DNA from 3 places in the Streptomyces sp. NPDC091377 genome. Region 2 is predicted to be linked to each of the others. Evidence: riboswitches for the same ligand, from Rfam matches in the RefSeq annotation. Region 2 holds a riboswitch; each other region holds the start of a gene.

Region 1 (7,400 bases), on a different contig from region 2:
GTCACCGGGCGCGCTCCCGACCGCGACGGCGGCCGGGACCTCGTCACCACCGACGCCGCCCTCTCCATCGCCGTGTTCCTGGAGGACCGCGCGACCTTCGACGCCGCCCTCAGACGTTTCCGCGAGCGCGTCCCGACCTTCTTCCACCTGCGCAAGGACGGCCTCACCCAGGAGACCTGCCGCGGCTTCGCCCACGTCGGGCACGCCGTCGCCGCCACCGCCCATGTCGCCGAGACGGCCCGGCACCAGGGCGTGGATCTGTACGACGACGACACCGCCGCGCGGCTCAAGGCGGCGCTGGAGCTGCACGCGCCGTACCAGGAGGGCGCGCCCGCGCCCGGGTGGCTGTGCGGCGGCCGGGTCGAACGGGACATGGGGCCGGACCTGGAGGTCGCCCTCAACCAGCTGGAGAACCGTCTCGGCACCCCGCTCCCGGCCACCCGCAGGCTGGTCGCCCACTCCCGTCCGGCCGGTACCGACGACCACTTCGTGGCCTGGGAGACGCTCACCCACGCCGACGCCCCGTAAACCCTGGTGCTGGGGGTCCCGCGGATGACGTATAGTTGTGTTTACCGACGCGGGGTGGAGCAGCTCGGTAGCTCGCTGGGCTCATAACCCAGAGGTCGCAGGTTCAAATCCTGTCCCCGCTACTCAAGGCTCAGGGCCGGAATCCAGATCAAGGATTCCGGCCCTGAGTGTTTCCCGCACCCCCGGCGCGTCCTCTCGTTCTCCGGTGTCTTCTCTCACTCAGGTCGGTTGTCGTTTCATCCGGTCGGCCCGCCCGGCTCGCCCGGCCGCCCCGCTCCGGCAACTCTGGACGAATGGGGCGGGGCTGTGGTCGGCGAGGACATACGCGGGAGACACGTGGTGCGGCCGGGTGACGGGCAGGGCGAGGGGCCGCACACCGGGGCCCCCACCCGTCGTATCTCCTACACCCGCCGCTACGTCCGGCTGGTGCCCGCGCTGCTGATCGCCGGTGGGCTGGTCTACGAGCTGCTCATGCCCAACCAGTTCACCGCCGTGCCGTTCTTCACGGCCGCTCCGCTGGTCGCGGCCCCGCTCTTCGGGCGGCGCTACACCTTGGTCACCGGATGCGTGGCCGTGGCGGTCGTCCTCCTGGTGCATCTCCTGCTCGACTCGTACTACGGCGCGGAGGCCCTCACCGAGACCATCACGGTCGTGACGGTCGCCGGACTCGCCCTGCTGATCAACATGGTCGCCCGCCGCAGCGACGAGCGGCTCGCCACGGCCCGGGAGATCGCCGAGGCGGCCCAGCGCGCGGTGCTGCCCGAGCCGGACGAGCGGATCGGCGGTTTCGAGATCGCGGCCCGCTACGAGGCGGCGCAGGCGGGCGCGTTCGTCGGCGGCGACCTGTACGCCGTACAGGACACTCCGCACGGGGTGCGGCTGGTGGTCGGGGACGTGCGGGGCAAGGGCATGGGTGCGATCGGGGCCGTCGCCGTGGTGATCGGCGGGTTCCGGGAGGCCGCGGAGCAGGAGGCGACGCTGGAGGCGGTGGCGGAGCGGCTGGAGCGGGCGCTGGCGCGCGAGGGCACCCGGCGGGACGGGCTCGACGCGTTCGAGGGGTTCACCACCGCCGTGCTGGCCGAGATCCCGCACGGGAGCGGCGTCGTACGGGTGGTGAACCGGGGGCATCCGGAGCCGCTGCTGCTGCACGCGGACGGCACGGTGCGGACCCTGTCGTCCGTCGAACCCGCGCTGCCGCTCGGGATGGGGGAGCTGGGCAGCTGGCCGGACCGGGCGCAGGAGGCGGAGTTCCCGGGCGGGGCCACGCTGCTGCTGTTCACCGACGGGCTGTCGGAGGCGCGCGACGGACACGGCGTCTTCTTCGAGCCGGAGATGCGGCTCCTGGGGCGGACCTTCACCGGGCCGGACGCCCTGCTGACCGCGCTGGCGGAGGAGGTGCGGCAGCACACCGGGGGCGGGATGACGGACGACATGGCGCTGCTCGCGGTGCGTCGGCCGGCCGACGCGTCCGAGGGGCTCCCGGCTTCGTCACAGCGGGTAAGCGAATGACCCCCCTCCGCATAACATCTGCGTTACCATCGCCATTTTGATGTGTAGCGGGACCGTCAAATCTGGGGGTCAAGTAGCCCGATTTCAACCGCTCATGACCCTTACGTCCGGCGTAAGAGCGGGAAGGATCAAGAGGAACCGCTTGGAAATCACCCCTGGGTTCTATTAACGTCCGATAACGCAGCGCGGTCGTACCAGCCGTCACCAGAGTCGGCTCCGCGCGCGAGCGCCGAATCCCGCGAGGGAACCGGGGAACCACCAACTTGGGGTGAATCGGGCGTCGTCCGCCATGCACGCATGGTCGGTTTACGCGCGTAGGAGACCTTCCTGCTCCGAACCCGTCAGCTAACCCGGTAGGCGAGAGGGAAGGAAAGGAGTACGCCTACGTGGCGTCCAACCGGCCTGCTCCTGTGGCCTCGTTCGTCCCCGCCCAGCGCACCGACGACACCGGCACCGTCGTCTACGGCGGCCCCCGCACCGACGAGGGCCCGTGGGAGGAATGGAACCCGACCGCGGAGACCGTTCGCCCGGTCCGCGGCCGGCACCGGGTCGCCAAGCAGCGCGGCGGTCTCGCCCGCAGTTCCACCGTGCTCGGCGTGGGTGTCATAGCCGCCGTCGGCGCCGGTGGCATGGCGACCGCCCAGACCGGCAAGCCGCCGGTCTCCCTGTCCATGCCCGACCTGGGCTCGGTCTCCTTCGGCTCCGACGACACCGAACCGGAGCCCGTCGACCCGACCGACGCCGCCCCGCTCAGCGGCCTCGGCACGGCCACGCCCGACTCCGGGCAGGCTTCCGCCGACGCCGGGGAGGCGCTGCGCGCCCGGATCATGGCGCAGGCCGAGAACCAGCAGCAGCAGATCGAGGAGCAGGCCGCCAAGGACGCCCAGGCCGCCGCCGAGAAGGCCGCCGCCGACAAGGCGGCCGAGGCGGAGAAGGAGGCCAAGGCCCAGGCCGCCGCCGAGAAGAAGAAGGCCGAGAAGAAGGCCGAGGCGGAGGCCCGCAAGAAGGCCGAGGCCGAGCGACTGGCCAAGCTGGCCAAGCAGTTCGCGCTGCCGACCTCCTCGTACACCCTCACCTCGACCTACGGCCAGGCCGGTTCGCTGTGGTCCTCCGGCTACCACACCGGTCTCGACTTCGCCGCCCCCACCGGCACGCTGCTCAAGGCCGTGCACACCGGCACCATCACCCAGGCCGGCTGGGACGGTTCGTACGGCTACAAGACCGTGCTCACCCTGGAGGACGGCACCGAGATCTGGTACGCCCACCAGTCCTCGATCAGTGTCAGCGTCGGCCAGAAGGTCACCACCGGCGAGGTCATCGGCCGCGTCGGCGCCACCGGCAATGTCACCGGAGCCCACCTCCACATGGAGGTCCACACCGGTTCCGGCGGCGCCCTCGACCCGCTGTCCTGGCTGCGCGGCAAGGGCCTCAACCCCTGATGCCGTGAGCCTCCGCTCCCAGAGCCTCCGCTGATGCCCCGATCCCTGGACACCTGCTGAGCCTCTGGCCCCCCGAACCCCGGCAGCCCTGACGACAACCCCCCGGCGTCAGGGCTGCCGGTCTGTCGTGGGCCGGGGATGTAGCGGATGCGACGGATGCGACGGATATAGCAGATGTGGCGGATGCGACGGATGCGACGGGTTCGGTGCGGGGCCGCCGTGAGGGTGGTGCGGGTGCGGGTGCGGGTGCGGGTGCGGGTGCGGGTGCGGGGGCCAGGCGCCCGCGCCGTACGGCTGCCAGGGCTGCCAGGGCTGCCAGGGTGGCCACGGCTGCCAGGGCGGGGCGGGGACCGGGGGCGGTGGGGCGATGGTGCGGGCCGCCTGTTCGAGGGCGGGGCGGGCGGTCTCGCGGCGCTGCCACAGCGCGTCCAGCAACTCCCGTTCGCGCCGGACGAAGTCGGCGCCCGCCCGGCCGCGGCTGCCCCGGCGCCGTAGCACCGCGAGGGAGGTGGCGTACGACTCGTACGCGGCCACCGCGCGGGCGGCCGGTCGGCCCAGGTGCCGGCCCGCGTCCCGCCGGGCCAGTCGGCGGGCCCGCATCGAGCCCAGCGCGAACGGTTCGGCGGGGGAGAACCAGCCCGTGGCGACATACGCGGGCAGTTCCTCCCGCACCACCCGCAGCTCGTGCTGCCGGGCCCAGATCACCAGCCAGGTCAGCAGCCCGAACACGGGCACCATGAACCCGGCGTAGACCGCGAGGAAGCCGTGGTCGCCGAAGCCGGCCGAGCCGTTCCAGAAGGCGTGCACCCCCATCGCCAGCAGCAGCCCGGCCAGCGGCAGCAGGGCCTTGCGCAGGGGTCGGCCCGGTCCGGTGGCCGCCGCGACACCGAAGCCGATGCCGGTCAGCACGGTGAACAGGGGGTGCGCGAACGGCGACATGATCACACGGACGAAGAAGGTGGCGACCGTGACGGAGGCGACGCCCCCGCTGTCGCCGCCGGACTGGTCGGAGCCGAAGGCGGTGCCGAGGTAGAGGATGTTCTCGGTGAAGGCGAAGCCGGTCGCGGTGACCCCGGCGATCACCACGCCGTCCACGAGGCCGGTGAAGTGCCGTCTGCGGAACAGGAAGAGCAGCAGCAGCGCGGCGGCCTTCGCGGACTCCTCCACGACCGGCGCTATCACGGTCGCGCCGAGGGTGTCCGCGCGCGACGGGTCGGCGGTCGCGGTGGCGATCCAGCGGGTCGCGAAGCTGTTGGTCACGATCGCGATCAGCGCCGCCGCGCAGGCGCCCCAGGCGAAGGCGAACAGCAGATGCCGCCAGGGCCCCGGCTCGACCCGGTCCAGCCAGCGGAACGCGGCGATCAGCAGCGGCACCGGCAGCACGGCGAGGCCGAGGCCGACCAGGAAGCCCTCGGTGCCGGTCTCCTGGCGGACCAGCGCGAGGATGACCAGGCCGGACAGGGCGAGCAGGACGGCCACCGCGCCCTGCCGGAGCCGGAGCCCGGCCGTCGGACGGGCCTGTGCGTACCGCTGCCCCCACCGCCGCCACCGGTACCACCGTCCGGTCCGCGCCGACGTGTCGGGCCGGGGAGCGCCGGGATGGACCGGGTAGGTCGAGCAGGGGGGACTGGTGGCCACGACATCGACCCTCACGACAGCTAGGAGGTCTCTCCGAGGACTGGGAACGTTCCTGGTACGCGCCGGAAGAGCACATCGTTCACGAGGTGACCCTTCTCAAGTCCCTGGCCCTCGAAACGGGTCAGCGGGCGGAACTCGGGTCGTGGCGAGAAACCGCCGTCGGCCTGGGTGTTCTCGAAGCCGGGGTGCGCGGTGAGCACCTCCAGCATCTGCTCGGCGTAGGGCTCCCAGTCGGTGGCGCAGTGCAGCAGCGCGCCCGGCCGCAGCCGGCTCGCGGCGAGGGTGAGGAACTCCGGCTGGATCAGCCGCCGCTTGTGGTGGCGCTTCTTGGGCCAGGGGTCGGGGAAGTAGACGCGCAGTCCGTCGAGGGAGTCGGGGGCGAGCATCTCGCGGAGCAGGATGATGGCGTCGCCGTTGCCGACCCGGAGGTTGGACAGTCCGGCCCGTTCGGCGAGATGGAGCAGATTGCCCTGGCCGGGGGTGTGCACATCCACGGCGAGCAGATTGGTCCGCGGCTCGGCGGCGGCCATCCGCGCGGTGGCCTCGCCCATCCCGAAGCCGATCTCCAGCACCACGGGGTTGCCGTTGCCGAACAGCTCACCGAGGTCGATCACCCGCTGTCCGTCGATGTCCAGGCCCCACCGCGGCCACAGCCGCTGGAGCGCTTCCGCCTGCCCGGTCGTCACCCGGCTCCGCCGGGGCTGGAAGCTGCGGATCCGCCGCTCGAAGTGCGATCCGGCGGGGTCGGCCCGCGGCCCGTCCGGGAACCTCGGCTCCCCCTTGGCCCGCCCGGGCCGCCCCACGGGAACACCGGGCACACCGGGAACACCGGAAGCGCCGGAGACACCGGAAGCGCCGGAGACACCGGAGACACCGGAGACACCGGAGACATGGGAAGCACCGGAGACTCCGGAGTCATCCGGGGTGGCGGGGGCCGCAGAGGTGTCAGGGTCGCCCGGGAAACCGAGGGCCGACCGCTGACGGCTGCGGGGAGCGTCGGGGGTACGGGGAGAGTCAGACACAGTGGGTTCGATTTTACGTCGGTCAGCGGCCGGCTTCCCCCAGCGCGGTGAGCGCCCGGCGGGCCACCTCTCTCCCGATCGGCAGGGACGCCGTGGCGGCCGGGGAGGGAGCGTTGAGGACATGGACGGCCCGGGGCCCTTCCTTGATCAGGAAGTCGTCGACGAGGGTCCCGTCCCGCAGTACGGCCTGGGCGCGGACCCCGGCCGGGGCGCGCACCAGGTCGTCCTCCCGTACGACGGGCAGCAGCCGCCGCACCGCCGCCGTGAACGCCCGCCGGGACACCGAGCGGCGCAGCTCACCGGCGCCGTACCGCCAGTGCCGCCGGGCCATGTGCCATGTGCCGGGCCAGCTCAGGGTGGTGGCGATCTCGCGGGGCCGTACGACCCCCCAGCGGTACCCCTCGCGGGCGAGGGCCGGTACGGCGTTGGGCCCGACGTGGACGCCGCCGTCGACACCGCGGGTCAGATGGACGCCGAGGAAGGGGAAGGCGGGGTCGGGCACGGGATACACCAGGCCGTTGACCAGTCCGGGCCGGGCCAGCTCGTAGTACTCGCCGCGGAACGGGACGATCCGCATGTCCGGCTCGTCCCCGGCCAGCCGGGCGATCCGGTCGCAGTGCAGCCCGGCGCAGTTCACGAGGACCTTGCCGCGCACGATGTCCCCCGCGCGCGTGCGCACGGCCACGCCCCGCCCGGGGCGCCGGTCGATCCGTACGACGTCCTGGCCGTGGCGCAGCTCGGCGCCGGACGCCTCGCCCAGGCGGCGGGCGACGGCGACGAAGTCGCAGATGCCGGTGGCGGCGACCTGGATGGCGGCGAGGCCGCGGACCTCGGGTTCGTACTCGGCGATCTGGGCGGCGCCCAGCTCACGGACCGCGATGCCGTTCTCCCGGCCGCGCTGGGCCAGGGCGTGCAGCCGGGGCAGCTCGGCCCGCTCGGTGGCCACGATCAGCTTTCCGGGGACGGCGTGCGGGATGCCGTACTCCGAACAGAACTTGATCATCTCGGCGGCTCCGCGCACCGCGTACCGTGCCTTGAGGGAGCCCGGCCGGTAGTAGATCCCGCTGTGGACGACCCCGCTGTTGCGCCCGGTCTGGTGCCGGGCGGGTCCCGGCTCCTTCTCCAGCACCGTCACCCGGGTCCCGGGGGCGGCACGGGTGATCGCGAACGCGGTGGACAGCCCGACGATGCCCCCGCCGACCACCAGCACATCACAGTCGTACACCCCGGCCCGCACCTGCACCACCTCCCACCTAGATAGTGC
Region 2 (7,400 bases):
TGCGCCTCGGTCGGCGGGTCGCTGACCGCCCCGTCCACCACGAGGTGCCGCTCGGTCATCCGCACACATCCGACGTCGACCGAGCGGGCGGCACGCACCCGGTCGTCCCCGACGACGAACTCGGTCGACCCGCCGCCGATGTCCACCACCAGGAAGGGCCGCTCCAGCCCGCCGGTGCCGCCGTTCCTGGTGGCTCCGGTGGCCGTCAGTTCCCCGGCCACTCCGGTGACCGTCAGTTCCCCGGTCGCCCCGGTGGCCGTCAGTTCCCGGGTCGCTCCGGTGAAGGAGAACTCGGCCTCCTGCTCGCCGGAGATGACCTCCGGCTCGACGCCGAGGATGTCCAGCACCCCGCGCACGAAGTCGTCCCGGTTCTCGGCGTCACGGGAGGCGGAGGTCGCGACGAAGCGGAGCCGCTCGGCGCCGTGCTCCTTGATCACGGCCGCGTACTCGCGGCACGCCGCGAAGGTCCGCTCCAGCGCCTCGGGCGCCAGCCGCCCGGTCCGGTCGACCCCCTGACCCAGCCGCACGATCGTCATACGGCGGTCCAGATCGACCAGTTCACCGGTGGCGGGATCGGCGTCGGCGACCAGCAGCCGGATGGAGTTGGTGCCGCAGTCGATGGCGGCGACGCGGGTCATAGGGGTGGGTTCCTTCGGGTGGGGGGGCGAGAGGGGGAGCTGTCACTCGGGGGTGACGTCGGCGGCGGTGTCGGAGGCGGTGTGGGGGGCGGTGTCAAGGGTGGTGTCGGAGGCGGTGTCGGGGATGGTGTCGGGGGTGGCCGGGACGACACACGTCCCCTTGCGCCACCACTCCGGCAGCATGGCGAGGGCCTCGTCGCCGAGCGGGTTCACACCGGGGCCGGCGGCCAGGCTGTGCGCCACGAGCACATGCAGGCACTTCACCCGGTCCGGCATGCCGCCCGCGCTCGGGAAGCCCTTCAGCTCCTCGATCTCGTCCCGCCGCCGGACGTAGTCCTCGTGGGCGGCCCGGTACGCGGCGGCCAGCTCGGGATCGCTCTCCAGGCGGGCCGTCATCTCCTTCATGACCCCGTTGGCCTCCAGGGTGCCGATGGCGGAGGCGGCCTTGGGGCAGGTCAGGTAGTACAGCGTCGGGAAGGGGGTGCCGTCGGGCAGCCGGGGCGCGGTCTCCACGACATCGGGCTGGCCGCAGGGGCACCGGTGCGCGATGGCGCGCAGCCCGCGCGGGGGGCGGCCGAGCTGCTGCCGGAAGGCGGCGACATCGGCGTCGGTGGGCTCGGTGCGCGGGGTGGTGGGCGGGGGCGTTTGCATGACTGCTTTCTGCTTCTCTACGGCTCTACGGTTCTGCGGCTCTGCGGTTCTGCTGCGTCTCTACGGCTCTCCCCGCGGCGGCTGCTGTCGCGGCGGCGGGTCGGGCAGGTCGGGGTGGCTGACATCAGCCAGTATGGACGGCCCGCGCGGTTCAGCGCCCGGCCACGTCGGAACGGGCGTCGGAGCGGGCGTCGGACTGGTCGACGCCGTCCCAGACGTTGGCGTACCAGGGCCTGGCCGCCGAGCCGGTGTCGGCGCGGGACTGCTGGGCGGCGTCCGGGTCGATCACGATGTACCCGGTCTCGCCCGGCATCACATAGTGCAGCCGCTCCCGGATCTGCTGCTCGGCGTAGGCGTCGTCCTGCCAGCGTGCCTTGTCGTCCCGCAGTTGTTCGACCCGCTCCTGCGCCTGCCGCTTCCCGCGCTCCAGCTCGGCGATCTCGGCGCGCTGGGCGACGTACTGCCTTATCGGGTAGGCGAGGGCGACGACCAGGGTGCAGACCACGAGGGCGAGGAGCGCGGCGCGGCCGGTCAGCCGGGAGCGACGGGCCTGGCGGCGGGTCTGCGAACGGTAGACCCGCTCGGCGGTCTGCTCGCCGAGCAGCCGCAGCCTGGTCGCGGTGGAGAACCGGTCCCGCTCCTTCACGGCCATGTCCCCGCCTCCCGTTCGATCCGCCTACGGCGACCCACGCGCGTACGTCCCCGCACACGGTACGGGACCGGGTACGGGGACGTACGTACGACGCTTCGTACTGCTGCGGTCAGCCCTTGAAGCGCGGGAAGGCGCTGCGACCGGCGTAGACAGCGGCGTCGTCGAGGATCTCCTCGATGCGCAGGAGCTGGTTGTACTTGGCGACGCGCTCGGAGCGGGCCGGGGCGCCGGTCTTGATCTGGCCGCAGTTGGTGGCGACGGCCAGGTCGGCGATGGTGACGTCCTCGGTCTCGCCGGAGCGGTGGGACATCATGCACTTGAAGCCGTTGCGCTGGGCCAGCTCGACGGCGTCCAGGGTCTCGGTGAGCGAGCCGATCTGGTTCACCTTGACCAGCAGGGCGTTGGCGGCGCCCTCCTCGATGCCACGGGCGAGGCGCTCGGGGTTGGTGACGAACAGGTCGTCGCCGACGATCTGGACCTTGTCGCCCAGACGCTCGGTGAGGACCTGCCAGCCGGCCCAGTCGTCCTCGAACAGCGGGTCCTCGATGGAGACCAGCGGGTAGGCGGCGGCCAGCTCCTCGTAGTACTCCGTCATCTCGGCGGCGGAGCGGTCCTTGCCCTCGAAGACGTAGACGCCGTCCTTGTAGAACTCGGAGGCGGCCACGTCGAGCGCGAGGGCGATCTGCTCACCGGGAACGTAACCGGCCTGCTTGACCGCTTCGAGGATGAGGTCGAGGGCCTCGCGGTTGGAGCCGAGGTTCGGGGCGAAGCCGCCCTCGTCGCCGAGGCCGGTGGACAGGCCCTTGGTCTTCAGCACCTTCTTGAGGGTGTGGTAGACCTCGGTGCCCCAGCGCAGGGCCTCGGAGAAGGACTCCGCGCCGATCGGGGCGATCATGAACTCCTGGATGTCCACGTTGGAGTCCGCGTGCGAGCCGCCGTTGAGGATGTTCATCATCGGCACCGGCAGCAGGTGCGCGTTCGGACCGCCCAGGTAGCGGAAGAGGGGCAGGTCGGACGCCTCGGAGGCGGCGTGCGCGACGGCGAGGGAGACGCCGAGGATGGCGTTGGCGCCGAGCGAGCCCTTGTTGTCGGTGGCGTCCAGGTCGAACATCGCCTGGTCGATCAGCCGCTGCTCGGTGGCGTCATAGCCGACCAGCTCGGGGCCGATCTGCTCGATGACGGCGAGGACCGCCTTCTCGACGCCCTTGCCCTGGTAGCGGTTGGGGTCGCCGTCCCGCAGTTCGATGGCTTCGAAGGCGCCGGTGGAGGCGCCGGAGGGCACGGCGGCACGACCCGTGCTGCCGTCGTCGAGGCCGACCTCGACCTCGACCGTGGGGTTGCCTCGGGAGTCCAGGATTTCCCGGGCTACGACGACGTCGATGGACGGCACGAGCATCTCCTTCGTGAATGTGACGCGTGAATGTGACGCGGTGGGGCAGGGCCCGGCGTGACCGCAGCGGCTCTGCGAGATGAGCCTAACCGGCTCCGGGGGATCGGCCAGCCGGTCTCCCACCCTGTGGACGGAACCGATCGTAAAATGTTTCCGAACGGAACAAAGAGGTTCTCGCGCCAATTCTGGCGGGGGGGGGAGGGGGGACGGGTCCCGCGTTCGGTCGGTTCACACCGGGGTGGTGAGGAAACCGGTTCACAGCAGGGGGGCCAGGAGGTCGGTGTTCACATCTGTACGTGAAAAGCCCCGCCCCGGTGCGTACGGGGGATTCACGCACCGGGGCGGGGGGCCCGTGAGGTCGGGGGAACCGCACGGGGCCTCAATGAGGACGTACCTCATGGGATGAGGGGGTGCCTCAGGTGGGGGGCGAGGCTGTGGGGACGCTGAGCGGCGGCTCGGGGGAGCCATGCGCACGGGCCGGGCGGGCCCGATGACCCCCTTCCCGATGGCCTACTTCAGGTGGAGCTGCTGACCCGGGAAGATCAGGTCGGCGTCGTCCACGATGTCCTTGTTCTGCTCGAAGAGCTTCTGCCAGCCGCCCGCGACGTCGTGGTCGGCGGCGATGGAGCTGAGCGTGTCGCCGGTGACGACCTTGTACTCGCCGTCGCCCTTCTCGACCTTCTGGCCGGTCGGGGTGGTGACGGTCTCCTTCGGCGTGGCCTCGCGCTCCTGCGAACGGGAGGCGCTCTGCTCCTCGGAGGAGCGCTCGTCGCTTCCGCTGTCGCTCTGGGACGGCTGCGACGGCTGCGCGGGGGTGGCCGGGGCGCTCGGGGTGGTGGAGCCGCCACCGGCGTACGGGGTGTTGGACAGGCCCACGCCACACGACGGCCAGGCGCCCTTGCCCTGACCGGCGAGGACCTTCTCGGCTATCTCGATCTGCTGCGCCTTGCTGGCCTGGTCGGCGGTGGCCGCGTACTTCGTGCCGCCGTAGCCGGCCCAGGTCGAGGCGGAGAACTGGAGACCGCCGTAGTAGCCGTTTCCGGTGTTGATGGACCAGTTGCCACCGGACTCGCACTGGGCGACGGCGTCCCACTCGGACGCGGTGGCGGCGGAGGCGTTGCCGGCCGCCATGAGCGGGGCGGCGACAGCGGCGCCGGTGACACCGGCGAGTGTGACGACACGGGTGGCCTTGGACGGACGGCGGTGCTTGCCCTTGCCGGAAAACAGCATGAAGGATCCCCTCACCGACGCCTACGAGGTGAGCTGTCGGGTTCGGGCCGGTTGAGTTGCCCGGCCATGTCCTGTACGCGGCTTTTCGCCTCGTACGACATGGCTTCACCCCAAGCCGCCCCCGGCGTCGAGTCTCCTCAACTGCCGGATACGGCACTTACCTTGGTTCCCCCGCTCCTGCCTACGGCGCTTGCGCGACGAATTTCCCGCTCGGCCACCGGCAGGATTCGGCGTGGCGGCCATCGGGGCTCACTGCTTGCGAGCGGTCATGACCGTAGACACGCGATTCGCCGAATTTCAAAGAGGATCAGGGCTTCTGAGACGCATCCCACACTTTCACCAAACCGGACATTCAGCGCGAACCGTGACGTGAACTCCCGCCACCCCTGCCCCACTTGTCCCTACTCGTCACCCTGGTCGCCGTCCGCCACATCGCCGAGAGTCAGGGTCTGACCGGGGACGATGTGGTGGGGGTCGCCGTCGAGCACCTGCTCGTTCACCCGGTAGAGCGCCCGCCATCCACCGTCGACGTCAAGGGAGTCGGCGATGGACGTCAGCGTGTCCCCGGGGCGGACGGTGTACGAGTCGCCGTCGAGCGAGTCGAGCGTGCCTCGCGCGGCCTCACCGCCCCGCGAGGTCTGCCGGTCGGCGGGCCGAGAGGACTCGGCGGACCCGGCGGACCCGGCGGACGGCTCGGAGGACTGCTCGGACGACCCGGAGGGCCCCGAGGACCCGGAGGGGTCGGCCTTGTCGCTCTTCTGGCCGTCGTCCACGCCCTTGGCGTCACTCGCGTCGGCGGCGTCCTTGCCCGCCCCCTTGCCGGTGCCCCTGTCCGCGCTCTCGTCGGCGCTGGGGCCGCGGTGGCGGCCTGTGCCGGGGAGGGCGCTGGTGTCCACGAGGTGCGAGGCGCCGAGGCTCTGTCGAGGATCGCCCACTTCCTCGCCGTGGGCCGGGGTGGAGGGGTCGGCGGCGGGTTCGGTGGGCGACTCCGAGGGGGACGAACCGGCGGAGCCGTCGCCCGCCCCGCCCGACGGGTCGCCGTTCGAGGGCGAGGAGGAGCCCTGCGAGGGCCCTGACGGGTCTTCGGACGGGCTGCCGGAGGGGGGCGAGGAAGGCGAGGTGGGCGAGGTGGGTGCTGAGTCCCCGGAGGCTCCGGAGTCGCCGTTGCCGTCGGTCCCCTCGGATCCGCCGGACGAATCATCCTTACCGGACGACCCCGTCGACTTGGACGAGTCGGTCAACCCGCCGGTGCCACCGGAACCGTCGCTCTCCTTGCCGGAGGACCCCGGCGTGGCGTCGCCCGCCAGGCCGGTGTCGACACCGGCGGGGTTCTCGTCGTCCCCGAGCCCATGGAGCAGCCCGCAGGTGGACCAGGCGCCGACGCCCTGGTCGGCGAGGATCCTCTCGGCCACGGCGATCTGCTGCGAACGGCTGGCCTGATCCGCGCTCCCCGCGTACTCCAGACCGCCGTACGTCTCCCACGCCTCCTGCGTCACCTGGAGTCCGCCGTAGCGGCCGTTGCCCAGGTCCGCGCTCCACGCGCCACCGCTCTCACACTCGGCGACCGCGTCCCACGTGGTCCCGCCGGCGGCGCTCGCACCCCCGGCACCGAGCAGGGGGATGGCGATGGCTGAGCCGGTGACCCCGGCCGCGACGAGCAGCGCCGGAGCCTGGCGGGGGCGACGGTGACGACCGTTCCCGGAGAGCATGCGGGGGCCTTTCGCGAGACAACGGTGAGCCGCGCGGCGCGTGATGCGCTGCGTCGCGCTGAGGGGTGAAGGTAGCCGGAATCGTTGACTTGTCACAAGTAAATGCCGCGCAGATCACGTGGAGATCACAAAAGTGAGGGCGTGTCATGTTGTGAGTGACCGTCTGTGGATGAGAAGGGGCTGTGGGGTGACTTTCCGTCAGAGGTGGGGGTGGAAATGGGGCGTGAGGGGCGCAATCCGGCCACTGTTCGAGGAGGGCTGACGGTCCGCCGTGTGAGGTTGGTAACTGCCCCTCAGGGGCGGCGATGCGGCCGGGCGGCTTCGGGGGTGAACCGCACCGGCAGCGTCCTCAGCCCTCGCATGATCAAACCGCCCCGCCAGCGCAGTTCGGCCGGATCGGCCCCCAGGCGGAGGTCCGGGAGTCGGGTGAAGAGGGTGGCCAGCGCGCTCTGCCCCTCCAGCCGGGCGAGCGGTGCGCCGAGACAGTAGTGGATCCCATGGCCGTATCCCAGGTGCTGGTTGTCCCGGCGGCCGAGGTCGAGCGTGTCCGGATCGGCGAACCGCTCGGGATCCCGGTCGGCCGCCGCCAGCACCACGAGCACGGGATCGCCGGGCGCGATGTCCTGGCCGCCGAGGGTGAGCGGCTCGGTGGCGAACCGCCAGGTGGCGAGTTCCACCGGCCCGTCGTACCGGAGCAGTTCCTCCACCCCGGTCTCCAGGAGCCCGGTGTCCCCTTCCTCCAGAGCGTGTTGGAACCGGGTGCGCTGGTCGTCGTGGGTGAGCAGGGCGTAGGTGCCGTTGCCGATCAAGTTCACGGTGGTTTCGAAGCCGGCGAAGAGCAGGATGAAGGCCATCGCCGCCGCCTCGTTCTCCGTGAGGTGTTCGCCGTGGTCCGAGGCGCGGATCAGGGCGGAGATGAGGTCCTCGCCGGGCGCGGGGGTGTCGGGGAGTGCTTCGCGCTTGCGGTGGATGAGTTCGGCGAGGTAGCCGCGCATCTTCTTGACCGACCGCGCGACACCGCCCCGGGGGCCGCCGCCGTGCCGGATCATCATGCCCGCCCAGTCCCGGAAGTCGTCCTGGTCCTCGCGCGGGACGCCGAGCAGGTCGCAGATGGCGTAGATGGGCAGCGG
Region 3 (7,400 bases), on a different contig from region 2:
AGTCCGATGGTCACCGCCGCCACCCCCGTCACCGCGACCGGGACGACGTAGCGGGCGGCCTTCTTGCGCCGGCTCGCCCGCCGGTCGTCGGCGCCCGCGGCCGTCGCGCTGTCGTCGGATTCGTACGGTGCCATGTGTGCGTTACCTCCGTGTCGGCGGCGGCTTCCGTCTCCACGCGTCCGTCTCTACGCGTCCGTGCGCTGGTCGCACGCTGAGCCGCCATTCTCACCCGAATCGGTGAGGAGTGGTGCCTTTCCGTACGCACCATCTGACCAAATCACCAGGCGAGAAGCGTCAGACCCCAGAGTCAACTCGGTGTACTGCTGCGGTATGACACAACCCTGATCGACTACCCCCAACCCGTAGGGGACACGGGAGGCGACGCACCCCGCCGGGCGCTCACCCGGCGCGGTGCACCACCGCGTCACACAGCTCCACCAACGCCCCCCGGGCGTCGCACTCCCGCAGCGGCGCGAGCGCGGCCCGCGCCTCCTCGGCGTACCGCACGGTGTCGCGGCGGGCCTGCTCCAGCGCGGGGTGCGCGCGCAGCGCGGTCAGCGCCTCGGCGTGCCGACGGTCGTCGGTGAGGTCGGAGTCGAGCAGTTCGCACAGCGCGAGGTCCTCGGCGAGCCCCAGCTGCGCCGCGCGTTCCCGCAGCCGCAGCACGGGCATGGTGGGGATGCCTTCGCGCAGGTCGGTGCCGGGCGTCTTGCCGGACTCATGAGTGTCGGAGGCGATGTCCAGGACGTCGTCCGCGAGCTGGAAGGCGACTCCGAGGCGCTCGCCGTACTGCGTGAGCACATGGACCACCGACTCGTCGGCGCCGGACATCATCGCGCCGAACCGGCAGGCGACGGCGACCAGGGAGCCGGTCTTGCCGCCGAGCACATCGAGGTAATGGTCGACCGGGTCGCGTCCGTCGGCGGGGCCCGCGGTCTCCAGGATCTGGCCGGTGACCAGCCGCTCGAACGCCTCGGCCTGTACCCGCACCGCCTCCGGTCCGAGGTCGGCCAGTATGTGCGAGGCACGGGCGAAGAGGAAGTCACCCGTGAGGACGGCGACGGAGTTGCCCCAGCGGGTGTTGGCGCTGGGCACCCCCCGCCGAACGGCGGCCTCGTCCATGACATCGTCGTGGTAGAGCGTGGCGAGATGGGTCAGCTCCACGACGACGGCCGAGGGCACGATGCCGGGCGCGTAGGGGTCGCCGAACTGCGCGGCGAGCATCACCAGCAGTGGCCGGAATCTTTTGCCACCGGCCCGCACCAGATGCTGGGCGGCCTCCGTGATGAACGGGACCTCGCTCTTGGTGGCGTCTAGCAGCCCTTCCTCGACAGCAACCAATCCGGCCTGGACATCGGCTTCCAGAGCCTGGTCCCGCACGCTCAGCCCGAACGGCCCGACGACGGTCACGAGGGGTCTCCTGTCTGCTGGTGTCTACTGGCGATTACCCGGTTTGTCGATAGGTCGCTGCCACCACTCACGCCAGCGTATCCGGTCATGTTTCGATCACCGCTGCCGCCCACCCGCGCAGGCCGGGCGCTATCGGATCACGCCCGGTATCTTTCTGATCACCTGATATGAGTGGACATTTATAGAGTTGTAGGGAAGTGGGCGAGGGTGTCCCGATTCCATACCGTGACCGCCCCGGTGGTCGGACCGCCGCGCGCGGGACGACCCCACGGTTTTCAGCCGCCCCACGACCCCGCCCCCCACGACGGGGCCGCCCCCCGCACGACCGCATTCCTAGGGACCACACCCTGATGCACATTCGTACGTCCTTCCCCCACGAGACGGTTCACGAAGACCTCCGGGTACCCCTCACGGACGGGACCCTGCTCCACGCCCGCGTCTGGCGCCCGCTGGGCGGCGAGCCCGTACCGGCCCTCCTGGAGTACACCCCGTCCCGGCTGACCGACCGGACCGCGGCGCGCGACGCCCAGCGCCACCCCTGGTACGCGGGCCACGGCTACGCCTCCGTCCGGGTCGACGCGCGCGGACACGGCAACAGCGAGGGCGTCCCCGGGGCCGGGCACCCGGCGCGGGACGCGGCGGAGGTCGTGGACCGGCTCGCGGCACAGCCGTGGTGCGACGGCGAGGTCGGCATGTTCGGGATCGCACGGGGCGGCACCCTCGCCCTCCAGACCGCGGCCCTCGCGCCCGAGCCGCTCAAGGCGGTCGTCAGCGTCTGCGCCTCCGACGGCGCCTCCGACGACCGCTACGACAACGACCGGCACCGTACGGGAGGTTCCGCCCTCACCGGCGGCGCGTACAGCCGGGCGGCGGCCACCCTCACCGACGCCGCCCTCCCGCCCGACCCGCACCACGCGGGCCCGGCCTGGCGCGCACTGTGGCTGCGCCGCCTGGCGGGGCTGGAGCCACCGTCGTACACCCACGACACCTTCCCGCCCCTCACCACCGTCACCACTGTCACCCCCTTCACGGGCCGCACGGCCCTCACGGGCCTCACGGCGTCCACCGCCCCCGTCCTCGCCGTCGGCGGCTGGCACGACCCGGACCACGACACCGTCCTCCGCCTGATCGCGCACCTGCCCCCCGACCGGGTCCGCGGGCTGATCGGCCCCTGGCCGCACACCTACCCCGACCGGGACCGGCCACCCGGCCCCGCGATCGGCTTCCTCCAGGAGACCCTGCGCTGGTGGGACCACTGGCTGAAGGACACCGACACGGGCGCCCTCGCCGAGCCCCTCCTGCGCGCGTACGTCATCGCCACGCACCCTCCTGCCACCACGTACCGCACCCTGCCCGGCCGCTGGATCGGCGAGGCCGGCTGGCCCTCCCCCGACGTGACCCGGGTGACCTACGCCCTCCGGGGCGCCCCCCGGCTCGTCCGGTCCCCCCTCCACACCGGGGTCGACGCGGGCGCCTTCCTCCCGCGCGGGGGCGACGCCGATCTGCCGCCGGACCAGCGGGAGGAGGACGCGCGGTCGGTCTGCTTCGACGTTCCGCTCGGGGCGGAGACCTGGGTACTGGGGCGAGCGCGCGTACGGCTGCGGCTGCGCCGCGAGGTGCCGCGCGGTCAGGTGGTCGCCCGGCTCTGCGACGTCGCCCCGGACGGCTCCTCAACCCTGGTGACCCGGGGCGCGTTCCGGCTCGGCGGCCGGCTCCACGCCCCCGAGGCGGAGGGCGGGGCCGTGCCGTGGACGCCGGGTGCGGCAGAGGAGGTCTCCTTCGACCTGGGCGCGGCCGGGTACGCGTTCCCGCCCGGCCACACCGTCCGGCTCGCCGTCTCCTCCGCGTACTGGCCCTGGTTCTGGCCCGCCCCCGGCTCCGAGGCCGGTTTCACCCTCGACCCGGAGGGAAGCGTCTTCGAACTGCCGGTCCGCCACCACGAAACCGGCATTTACCCACAAAACACCAACTGGACCGGGGCCGGGGGCGCCGACCAGGACCGCCCCACCGATCAAGCCACCCCGGACGACCGGCCGGACATCGGCTTCCCCGAGCCCGAGCAGGCCGAACCCCTCGGCGTCGCCACCCACGCCCCGCTGGACCCGCCCGACCCCGAGCGGCTGGTGGTGCGGGACCCGGCCGGGGACGAGTGGCGGCTCGACGTCACCCCCCGCGAGAACGGCACCCACGCGCACCCGGACGGCCTGGAGGTCACGGAGGAGACCCGGGAGTCGTACACGGTCCGCGACGGCGACGCGCGGTCCGCGCTCGTCCGCTCGGACCGGACGATCCGGCTCCACCGCCCCGAGACCGCCTGGGCCACGACCGTCCATACCCGATCGGAACTCCGACACACGGACCGCACGGCCTTCGCGGACGACCGCGCGAACCACGAAGAAGGCGACCTCTCGGACGGCCTCTCGGACGGCCTCTCGGACGGCCTCTCGGACGGCCTCTCGGGCGACCTCTTGGACGGCCTCTCGGGCGACCTCTTGGCGGTAAATGAGGTGATGTGCTCCGAGGGGGCCGAGGTGGTCTTCCACCACACATGGGAGCAGCGGATTCCATGGCCCGCTGATTAATAGGCACTTGGGTTCATTGCCCGTTTTGCCACTCTTGCGCACGCGCGTGACTTGGCTCACTTTCTCGCTTTCATGGAACCCCTCCGGCGATCCTCCTATCCGCCGCCCCTTTATCGGGAGTTGAACCTTTCCGGTAGCAAAGGATCATGCGCGGCATATCCCCGGATGAAGATCAAAAGTCGCCATTCTGTGACTCCGCCACTTGTTTCGGACATGGGCTTCGCATACGTTCCCGGCCAGTCGGGCGGACGCCTCATCCTGCCGCCGCCCGCACCCACCTAGACAAGATCCACGGCAGGAGCGGGGGACCCAGGTAAGTCGCCGCGCCGGACGTCGTACGAGGGCCAGACCCGACACGACACTCCGGACGGCTCGGGGTGAAGCCGCGCCCGTCAGGGCCGGCCGGGCACCTCCCAGCCCGAACCCGACAGCTCACCTCGCAGGCGCCGGAGAGGAACCCACCCATGTCCGTCCCCACGTCTGTCCCGCCGGCCGCGACGACCGCGCCCCGCCCCGCCCGGATGCGCCGCATCACCCGCAAGCTCGCCCTCGCCGGTACCGGCGCCGCCGTGCTCGCGCTTCCGCTCTTCGGCGCGACCAGCGCCTCCGCGGCCACCCCCGAGGTCGTCACGGCGGCCACCTCCGCCTACCCGAACACCCTTGACGGCTGGATCCGCCAGTCGCTCGACATCATGGCCCAGAACGGCATCCCCGGCAGCTACGACGGCATCCACCGCAATGTGCTGCGCGAGTCCTCCGGCAACCCGGCGGCCATCAACAACTGGGACTCCAACGCAGCCGCCGGCACCCCCTCCAAGGGCCTGCTCCAGGTGATCGACCCGACCTTCGCCGCGTACCACGTGCAGGGCACCGCCTACGACCCGTACGACCCGATCGCCAACATCGTCGCCGCCTGCAACTACGCGGCCGACCGCTACGGCTCGATCGACAACGTCTTCGGCGCGTACTGACAGAACCGCACGACCCGGCGGCTCCTTTGCGGGTTGGGGCCCGCAAAGGAGAATGACCTCCCTGTTCCCCCGAGGGATCTCTCGTCCCCCAAGGGATCTCTCTCCCTCAAGGGAAGAGGCGTTCGAGGACGACGGCGATGCCGTCGTCCTCGTTCGACATGGTGATCTCGTCGGCCACCGCCTTGAGTTCGGGGTGCGCGTTGGCCATCGCCACCCCGTGACCGGCCCAGACGAACATCGGGATGTCGTTCGGCATGTCCCCGAACGCGATGGTGTCCTCGGGCCGCGCCCCCAGCCGCCGGGCCGCCAGCGCCAGCCCGGTCGCCTTGGTCACCCCGCATGGCTGGAGTTCGACCGTCCCCGGCCCCGACATCGTGACCGTGGCGAGCGAACCGACCACCGCGCGGGCCACCGAGGCCAACTCGTCGTCGGACAGCTCGGGGTGGCGCAGCAGCACCTTGCTGATCGGTTCGGCCCACAGCTCGTCGCGCCGCCCGACCCGCACGGCCGGCAGTGTCGGGTGCGGCATCAGATAGCCGGGCTCGATGAGGGTGAGCCCCTCCACCCCGTCCTGGTCGACCGCCGCGTACACCTCCCCCACCTCGGCCTCGATCTTGCCGAGCGCGGTCTCGGCCAGCTCCCGGTCCAGGGTGACCGACCACACCATCCGGTCCGCGCCGGCGTCGTAGAGCTGTGCGCCCTGTCCGCACACCGCGAGCCCCGTGCTGCCGAGCTGCTCCAGGAGCGGGCGCACCCGGGGGGCCGGCCGGCCGGTGACCACGAGATGCCGGGCACCGGCGTCGGCGCTCCGCGCGAGCGCGGCCCGCGAGCGGTCGGAAAAGGTGTCGTCGCCGCGCAGCAGGGTCCCGTCGAGGTCGGTGGCGACGAGTGCGTACGTGGTGCGCGCGGCATATGCGGTGGGTGCGGCCATGATCAGAGAATACGGACATCACGCGTCACCGACCCGGCCCGAACCGGACGTCGGACAGGTTCTCCCCCGTCCCGCCCGCCCCCGCCAACTCCCCTGTACCATGCGGCCTTTCACTCCGCACGCCCTCGATCGCCACGTTGAAAACGGTTCAGCTTTTCACTCCCACGTGGTCGGGCTCGCGGTCGGCCGGGACACCCCGCGCGCACGGGGACCAGGCACTCATCCGCTCCGGGACACGTAACGTGTGGCGCGGTCACACGGCTGGTGCGGGGTTGGTCCCGTGGTACGACACACCACAGCCCACTCCACAGCCCACTCCACAGCCCACTCCACAGCGCACTCCACAGTCCACTCCACGGACCACCCCGCGAACGGCACCCGGCACCCGGCACACACGAGAGCGAGGCAGAACCGTATGTCCCCCTTCGAAGTCCCCGAGGGCGACCCCTTCGGCCCGCACCATCTCCCGTACGGCGTCTTCTCCCCGGCCGGTTCACCGGAGCGGACCGTGGGCGTCCGGCTCGGCGACCGGGTCCTGGACGCCGGTGCCGCGGCGGCGGCCCTCGGCTCCCCGTACCACGCGCTGCTCGCCCGCCCCACCCTCGGCCCGCTGCTCGCGGCCGGCCGTACCGCCTGGTCGGACGTACGGCGGGCGCTGACCGCCTGGGTCACGGTCCCCGCGCACCGGGAAGTCATCGAGCCGCTGCTGCACCCCCTGTCCTCGGTCACCCTGCGACTGCCCTTCGAGGTCGCCGACTACGTCGACTTCTACTCCTCCGAGCACCACGCCCGGAACGTCGGCCGGATGTTCCGCCCCGACGCCACCGACTCCCTCACCCCGAACTGGAAGCACCTGCCCATCGGCTACCACGGCCGCGCGGGCACGGTCGTGGTCTCGGGCACGGATGTCGTACGGCCGTCGGGGCAGCGCAAGGCCCCGGCCGACCCGGCGCCGCTCTTCGGCCCCTCCGTCCGGCTGGACATCGAGGCCGAGGTCGGTTTCGTCGTCGGTGCGCCGAGCGAGCGGGGCCGCCCGGTCGCGCTCGGTGACTTCCGCGACCACGTCTTCGGGCTCTGCCTGCTCAACGACTGGTCGGCGCGGGACATCCAGGCATGGGAGTACGTCCCGCTCGGCCCGTTCCTCGGCAAGTCCTTCGCCACCTCGGTGGCGGCGTGGATCACCCCGCTCGACGCGTTGGAGGCCGCCCGGACCGCGCCCCCGGAACGGACCCATCCGCTCCTGCCCTACCTGGACGACGCCGAGGAGGAACCCGGCGGCTACGACCTCCGGCTCTCCGTCGCCGTCAACGGTCACGTCATCTCCGAACCGCCCTTCTCCACCATGTACTGGACCGCCGCCCAGCAACTCGCCCACCTCACCGTCAACGGTGCCTCCCTGCGCACCGGCGACCTCTACGCCTCCGGCACGGTCAGCGGACCCGGCGAACGCGAGCGCGGCTCCCTGCTGGAGCTGACCTGGAACGGACGGGACCCCCTCGCCCTGCC

What was found. Region 2 has a riboswitch for cyclic di-AMP ahead of ACIQNG_RS16420 (transglycosylase family protein). Riboswitches for the same ligand answer to the same signal wherever they lie in the genome.
Region 1: linked by a shared signal. The riboswitch ahead of ACIQNG_RS19015 (M23 family metallopeptidase) and the one ahead of ACIQNG_RS16420 (transglycosylase family protein) in region 2 are both predicted to bind cyclic di-AMP.
Region 3: linked by a shared signal. The riboswitch ahead of ACIQNG_RS00950 (transglycosylase SLT domain-containing protein) and the one ahead of ACIQNG_RS16420 (transglycosylase family protein) in region 2 are both predicted to bind cyclic di-AMP.

What each region holds. Positions count from the first base shown of each region.
Region 1 is NZ_JBIVUE010000008.1:19,346-26,745, reverse strand. Features, by position in the region: gene ACIQNG_RS19030 (alginate lyase family protein) at 1-528, shown strand, start outside; tRNA gene ACIQNG_RS19025 (tRNA-Met) at 577-650, shown strand; gene ACIQNG_RS19020 (PP2C family protein-serine/threonine phosphatase) at 868-2,037, shown strand; cyclic di-AMP (ydaO/yuaA leader) riboswitch at 2,255-2,412, shown strand; gene ACIQNG_RS19015 (M23 family metallopeptidase) at 2,424-3,476, shown strand; gene ACIQNG_RS19010 (PrsW family intramembrane metalloprotease) at 3,585-5,114, opposite strand; gene trmB (tRNA (guanosine(46)-N7)-methyltransferase TrmB) at 5,135-5,932, opposite strand; gene lhgO (L-2-hydroxyglutarate oxidase) at 6,159-7,373, opposite strand.
Region 2 is NZ_JBIVUE010000006.1:371,097-378,496, reverse strand. Features, by position in the region: gene ACIQNG_RS16440 (exopolyphosphatase) at 1-638, opposite strand, end outside; gene ACIQNG_RS16435 (DUF501 domain-containing protein) at 681-1,289, opposite strand; gene ACIQNG_RS16430 (septum formation initiator family protein) at 1,441-1,941, opposite strand; gene eno (phosphopyruvate hydratase) at 2,051-3,337, opposite strand; gene ACIQNG_RS16420 (transglycosylase family protein) at 3,842-4,561, opposite strand; cyclic di-AMP (ydaO/yuaA leader) riboswitch at 4,565-4,760, opposite strand; gene ACIQNG_RS16415 (transglycosylase family protein) at 4,963-6,270, opposite strand; gene ACIQNG_RS16410 (cytochrome P450) at 6,564-7,400, opposite strand, start outside.
Region 3 is NZ_JBIVUE010000001.1:193,017-200,416, reverse strand. Features, by position in the region: gene ACIQNG_RS00965 (outer membrane lipoprotein carrier protein LolA) at 1-134, opposite strand, end outside; gene ACIQNG_RS00960 (polyprenyl synthetase family protein) at 400-1,410, opposite strand; gene ACIQNG_RS00955 (CocE/NonD family hydrolase) at 1,761-3,992, shown strand; cyclic di-AMP (ydaO/yuaA leader) riboswitch at 4,302-4,451, shown strand; gene ACIQNG_RS00950 (transglycosylase SLT domain-containing protein) at 4,514-4,963, shown strand; gene ACIQNG_RS00945 (HAD family hydrolase) at 5,070-5,894, opposite strand; gene fahA (fumarylacetoacetase) at 6,310-7,400, shown strand, end outside.